Regions from separate parts of the Shewanella livingstonensis genome, predicted to be linked through region 3. Evidence: predicted binding sites of a transcription regulator. Region 3 holds the regulator's gene; each other region holds the start of a gene.
What was found. The regulator LexA, encoded in region 3, represses DNA repair genes until DNA is damaged. The targets are predictions, from matches to a motif close to TACTGTATNNNNATACAGTA.
Positions count from the first base shown of each region.

Region 1 (2,280 bases), 1.6 Mb from region 3:
TGTTGATGACCATTACCCGCAACTTGTGGTAAATGGGTGACACATAACACTTGAGTCGACTCACCAAGGCTACGTAACATGCGACCGACGACAGAGGCTGTAGGGCCTGAAATACCCACATCAACTTCATCAAATATCAATGTTGGAGTGGCGACTTTTTTAGCTGTGATGACTTGAATTCCCAATCCAATACGCGATAACTCACCGCCAGAGGCAACTTTAGAAATAGGTTGTAATGGTTGCCCTGGATTTGTGGTCACCATAAATTCAATACTATCGCAGCCATTAACTGAAATGTTGTCCGGATTATGATTAATTTGAATGGTAAATTTACCTTTAGGCATATTGAGATCATGAATAGACTGGGTGACTAATTTATCTAGTTCTTTGGCATAACGGCTGCGGCTCTGGCTGAGTTTTTGTGCATTAGTTAAATAATTATTTTTATTAGTTTCAAGTTGTTGCCTTATTTCATCTAGTTTGGTTTCATCGCCTGCAAGTTCGGCCAATTCAGACATCAGTTCCTGATGATGTACCGCCAGCTTATCAGCACTAACATGATGCTTACGCGCCAATTGCATTGCGGTTGAGAGGCGTTTCTCTAAATAGGCAAAGTGTTCTGGATCCAGTTCTAAACTGCTTAAGTAACTTTCAATTTCACTGGCACTTTCTTGTACTTGGATTAATGCATCACTGATCATTGAGCTGATTGGGGCAAGTGATTCATCATAGCCTTGAAGCGTGTCAGCGATAGCCGCTACTTTATTGAGCAATGATTCTATATTGCCTTCGTCACTTTCAGTCAGTAAATGTAAACCTGCTTGGCAGCGCTCAATTAAATCTGTGCCATTGGCTAAGCGCTTATGTTCTTGCTCAATCTCATCAAACTCTTCTAAGCCTAAATTGAACTCATTAAGTTCTTCTACTTGATATTGGAGTAACTGTTGACGCGAAATACGCTCATGTTGAGCTTGCTCAAGATACTTTAGTTCGTTTTCTACTTGTTTACAGCGTTGATAACTAGCACTAACGCTGTCGAGTAGTAGTTTATGGTTGGCATAGTGATCGAGTAAGTTTAATTGATGTTCACTTTTGAGCATGGCGTGATGGGCATGTTGGCCGTGAATACCTATCAATAACTGACCAATGGCTTTTAATTGTGTAACCGGAACTGGGTTACCATTAATGTAGGCTCTTGAACGGCCATCACTGTTAATGGTTCGGCGCAATATACACTCATCTTCAGCATCGAGATCGCTATCTTCAAGCCAACGCTTAGCTAAAGGCACGTCATGAAGTGTAAATCGGGCACTGACTTCGGTTTTGCTGGCGCCCGGTCTGACAGTATTGGCATCAGCACGATTACCAAGACATAATCCAAGCGCATCGATAGCAATCGATTTACCAGCACCTGTTTCTCCGGTGATGCTTGTCATACCGGCTTTAAAGTCGAGTTCTAAAAAACGCACGATAGCAAAATTATTGATGCTGAGTTGGCAAAGCATAATGAATTCCTGTCAATGAAACTACCAAACCACTGTATTGATAAACAGTATATACTGATTTTATATACAGTAAAGTGCTTAGGTAAAATTACCATTGACTATTTTATCATCGAGAGCAGGTCGAACATTAAGCAATGTGTTTTAAAAGTGCTTCTATTATAGGCAAACTGATAAAAGTGATTAATGTGCCATATAAAATGCCTTGGGCACTACCATTGGCATTTATTTGGTATCTGTCAGCTAATAGGTAAACACTTGCTGCAGTTGGTAAGGCGGCTAAAAGCACTCCCATAGTGAGTAGATCGTGTTCAACACCGAAGAGTTTGAGTAACCCAAAGGCAATAAAGGGTTGAATAATTAACTTGAGTAAGTTGATTAGACTCAGCTCTGCAATTAAGCCAAGACTGAACATTTTTGCAAAAGATTGATGTCGTAATGCTTTAGCAAGTACCATTCCGATAGCAAATAAGGCACAAGGACTGGAGGTATTGCCCACTTGGTGCAGTACTAATGCCAGACTCTCGGGTAAGGTGATATGCAACGCAGATAGGCTGATACCAATAAGACTGCCGAGCACAATTGGGTTTTTATACAACGCATTTGCCATGATGACCATGGCATGGTCTGTTGACTGTTTATCGCGGCTGGCCAGCTCAATAGAAACTAAAGCAAAGGCGAACATGAATACTGACAGTAAGCTGGCAATGGCTGCGGCCACTAAAGCCATTTTGTGGTCAGGGAATAATAGGCTCAACAATGGAATACCAATAAATGC
Region 1 is NZ_CP034015.1:1,591,113-1,593,392, forward strand. Features, by position in the region: gene recN (DNA repair protein RecN) at 1-1,505, opposite strand, end outside; gene EGC82_RS06895 (AEC family transporter) at 1,633-2,280, opposite strand, start outside.
Region 1: recN (DNA repair protein RecN) is a predicted target of LexA. The motif match lies at 1,536-1,555, and genes of this name have one in related genera.

Region 2 (2,280 bases), 2.1 Mb from region 3:
CTTTTCGCTGGCTAAATCAACGAGCCCTACGCCAATTTTGTAATACCGCACACCTGGACGAAATAGCTTTGAAGCTGCTTGTGTCAGGGCTTGGGTGAGTTCAACAGTACAATGGGTTGGACAGGGAAAATGAACAATAACTTTATAACTTACAGGCCGTTCGTCATGAGGAGAGTTACTGGCAAACAGCAACATGGTTTTGCAATACGAGCCTTGCTGACGTGCTTTAAGCGCGGCAATACCGATATGTTTACTCAAGGCCTGTAATAGTGACTCATAATCGGTAATGCGCTCACCGACACTACGAGTGGAAAATATTTGTTTTTTATCTGTTCGCGCCTCATCCCATTGTTTACACACTTGACCGTTGAGTTCACGAACCGTGCGTTCTATTTCAATACTAAACTGTTTTCTCGCTAGGCTCGGCGGCATACAGGCAAGATCATATGCGCTGCGAATATTGATTGATTCAAGCTTCTTACTTATGCGCCGACCAATGCCCCACACCTCGCCAACGCTAAGTTGGCGTAAAATGTCGGTACGTTGCTCTGGGGTCTCAATAACACAAACCCCTTTGTATCCTTGAATTTTTTTGGCGGCGTGATTGGCAATTTTCGCTAAGGTTAAGGTGTCGCCCATCCCCACACAAACAGGTAAGCGCGCCTCTTTCCATACCGCGCGGCGAATTAGCTGGCCTTGGGTATGCAAGCATTTAATGGCAGGATAACTGTGTTTAAAAGACAGGAAGCTTTCATCAATGGAGTACACATGCTGATCAGGTGCAAAGCGACCTATTATCGCCATCATCTTGGCAGATAAATCGGCATAGAGTTCATAATTAGATGAACACACAATCACATTACGTTGAGCGCATAAGGCCTTAACTTGAAAATAAGGTAAAAACTTTTCAATGCCTGCTTCTTTGGCTTGTCGATTAGCCGCCACAATGCAACCGTCGTTGTTGCTCAACACTATTATCGGTTTACCACGCCAATCAGGGCGAAACACCTGTTCAGCACTGCAATAAAAAGCATTGGCATCGACTAAGGAAAACATTGTTTTTTACCCTTTTCGGCCGACAAACAGTGGGCTTTGACGATGGCAACGAATTGAGCGGATCACCACGCCTTCGATACTAAAATCATCATAATCGTAGATGGTCACCGGTAAATGTTGCTCATGAGATGACACGAGCATTCGCCGTTGCATATCGAGAATTTTACACACAAACTCACCATTAAAATTAGCCACTATGACATCGCCACTTCTCGCAGTTTCATGGCGATCGACAATCAGTAAGTCACCATCGAATATGCCTACACCTTGCATCGACTCCCCCTGAGCTAAACCGATAAAAGTCGAACTTGGATGTTGAACTAACATCTCATCAAGACTTAAGCCTAATTGAAGGTACTCTGCGGCTGGGCTTTCAAAACCGGTAATACCAGCACTGGCAGCAATGGGAATAAAGCGCATACGATAACCTCGCAAACTCACAACACAAACTTACCATGCAAACGTACAACGTAAATTTACAATGCACAGCACAAAAGAACTGTATAAAAAAACAGTGTATTTTTATACAGTACATAGTAGCGCTATATTTTGACAGTGCAAGTTTATTTGCGCTAAACGGCAACATGTTGGTGGCATACTCAGCGATTAAACCCGTGTCGCTAGACTCTGGCTATCTACTGGGTAAGGTTATCAGTTTAATTATTAATGAGTTTATTTGTTCAAAGTCAAAATACAATGCTAGCGATTGGTCTACACTTGTGAGCAGCACAACAATTAACCGAATACCTCTATCACCTGTTACAGCTATAGATTGTTCGAGAATAGAGTTGTGACCAACATTCCGTGTTAGAGCAATGAATCTAGTTGATGTATAACGTAAACCAATAGCATGATTACTTTCGCTCGGGGTCTAGGGCCTGTTGATCTTTCAAGGTTATTTTTGCAGCGAATTGTTGGCTATTACTCACATGTATAACAGTAAGACAGAGACTTCGAGGTGTAGTTATTCTACATAAAAAGTCGATAACGCCGTAGAAATGGCCATCAAACGCTGCCCGAAGGGTTCGGCTAAAAACGTTTTTAACTCGAACAACATTCAACCAGCAAAGATCAACAGGCCCTAGTATGACACTCGCAACTTTTGATATCGACATGCACGACGATAACTGCGTACTGAGTCTTGCAGGTGATTGGCAATTGGGCCAAGCACCGCTAGGTGCCGATATTTGTGCCGCCCTCCCCGCAACTTGCCATGCTGTCACG
Region 2 is NZ_CP034015.1:2,730,246-2,732,525, forward strand. Features, by position in the region: gene EGC82_RS11740 (Y-family DNA polymerase) at 1-1,056, opposite strand, end outside; gene EGC82_RS11745 (LexA family protein) at 1,063-1,476, opposite strand; gene EGC82_RS11750 (MlaE family ABC transporter permease) at 2,143-2,280, shown strand, end outside.
Region 2: EGC82_RS11745 (LexA family protein) is a predicted target of LexA. The motif match lies at 1,554-1,573, and genes of this name have one in related genera.

Region 3 (2,280 bases):
TACCAGGCGTGCGCCCCCAATAAAGGCAAACAGGAACCAACTGAATATCTAATTCAGAATTCTCGCTATGAAGGGATAATAAACTGGTAAAATAATTAATGAATTTGTCACCGCTTTCACGTTTACCAAATATGGGTTTTCGACCTTCTAAGCAAACGACTCGAGGTACTCTTAAACCATCAAGCTGTAATGGTTCATAAGGACTGGGCAAACCAAAGCCTTCTGTGATTTCGCTCAAGGCAGCAATATCACTAATAGATTCCGTTTTCATTAAATAAACCAAAGGCTTGGTCGGATCTATGTTGAGATCATCAAAGGGATCATGTGGCACCACAATGGTCTGTACCATCCATTTCTGGATCCATCTTAATGCTCGTAAAAATATTGAATTTGGTTTTGACATGGTTATTTTCGCAATATAAGCCATTGTAATATTGTGGTATAGGATACCAGAAACCACCCTGCTTACACTATCTGGGCGACTTATCTTTACGCGCGAGCTCTCATCTTAAGAAATAGCATAAGACAAACTATAAGTAATAATCAATTAAAACATATCGTTAAATGATATTTTACCAACAAAACACAAAAAATAGTTGGTTAATACTTGCGCGAACAAAAACACTGTATATAATGACAGTCACTGTATAAAAAGACAGGAATCATCATGAGACCGTTAACGCCGCGCCAAGCAGAAATATTAGACTTAATTAAAAACAATATCGCCGAAACAGGTATGCCACCCACTCGTGCCGAAATTGCAAATCGTCTTGGCTTTAAAAGTGCTAATGCCGCCGAAGAGCATTTAAAAGCATTAGCCAAAAAAGGCTTTATCGAGATCATTCCTGGTACCTCTAGAGGTATTCGTTTACCTCATGAAGAACAGGTTGAAACCGGTCTGCCATTAATTGGACAAGTTGCTGCTGGGGAGCCTATTTTGGCCCAAGAGCATGTTGAACAATACTATCAAGTTGATGCAAACATGTTTAAACCTGCCGCAGATTTTCTACTGCGCGTTCGTGGTGATAGCATGAAAAATATCGGTATTCTAGAAGGCGACTTGCTCGCTGTACACAAAATGCAACAAGCACGTAATGGTCAGGTTGTCGTGGCGCGTGTTGATGATGACGTCACTGTAAAACGATTTGAACAAAGAGGTAATGTGATTTATCTGCATGCAGAAAATGACGATTACACCCCGATAAAAGTAGATTTAAGTTGCCAAAGCCTAACCATCGAAGGGCTTGCCGTTGGCGTTATCCGTAATGGAGATTGGTTATGAACAAACTAATGGGCATCGCGCCACGCCACCCAGGCTTATGGGTCGAATTAACTGACACAGAACTCCATGGCAACCAAACTATTCAAACATTACAAACCGTCACCCAAGGGGAAGCTGAACTGAGTCAATTGTGTAGCCAACTGGCGACATTGAGTCAGCAAGGTAGATGGATTGTGTTAATTAGCCCTCCTCATATTGGCTATAAACATATGCTGGCAAGTGCAGGCGTGAGAATGGACCGAATTTTACTGGTGCATACCAAAGATGAAGTTGAAACTTTATGGGCCATGGAAAAAGCACTGACGAGCGGTACATCAAGTGCTGTAGTAACTTGGACAAGCTCACTTGACGCTCGCGATAGTCGTCGGTTAGAAATTGTAGCCAAAAGTGCACGTGCTTTAGGTGTAGTAATTGAAGATGTAAATGCTCACTTACCTCACAAACATCAACTTGTTAGCCCTACTTTAACAAATGGAGCAAGTAATTTTTGCTCATTTCACTAAGCACGAACCCTTAATTACCAAGCCCTGTATTGAATTCAGGGTTTTTTTTCATCTTTTTTCAGCCTATTAGCCAACAAAGTGATCTTGATCAATGTTTAATCTACAAGTAATGTGGTTAACAAGGATGAAACATTTTTATCTTTAATTGGACGTGAATCAAAGTAATCGAGATAACTTTGACTCAAATGAGCCAAATCAATATTGATAAGTTCTGTCGTAGGTACAAGTGTGGTGCACCGCTAACAATAAAACCGTAAACCTTATGTTTGCAACCACCAAGGTACTTTGAGTTCATCAAGCTTTTTTCGGGAACCGAAGAGTTTGCATAGAGCAGAGAATTACTGTGTGACTCTTCTTTGTAGTTGCTATTTGCAATGAGCAGAGGAGTAGTCTTGTGAAGCAATGGTTGTATTGTTTACTGGTTGTGTGTGTAGCACTTCCGCTTGGGGCATCAGAAATGCCCCTTAACATGACTCAAGGCGTGACAGATATCAG
Region 3 is NZ_CP034015.1:4,833,140-4,835,419, forward strand. Features, by position in the region: gene plsB (glycerol-3-phosphate 1-O-acyltransferase PlsB) at 1-403, opposite strand, end outside; gene lexA (transcriptional repressor LexA) at 668-1,282, shown strand; gene EGC82_RS21180 (cell division inhibitor SulA) at 1,279-1,785, shown strand; gene coxB (cytochrome c oxidase subunit II) at 2,180-2,280, shown strand, end outside.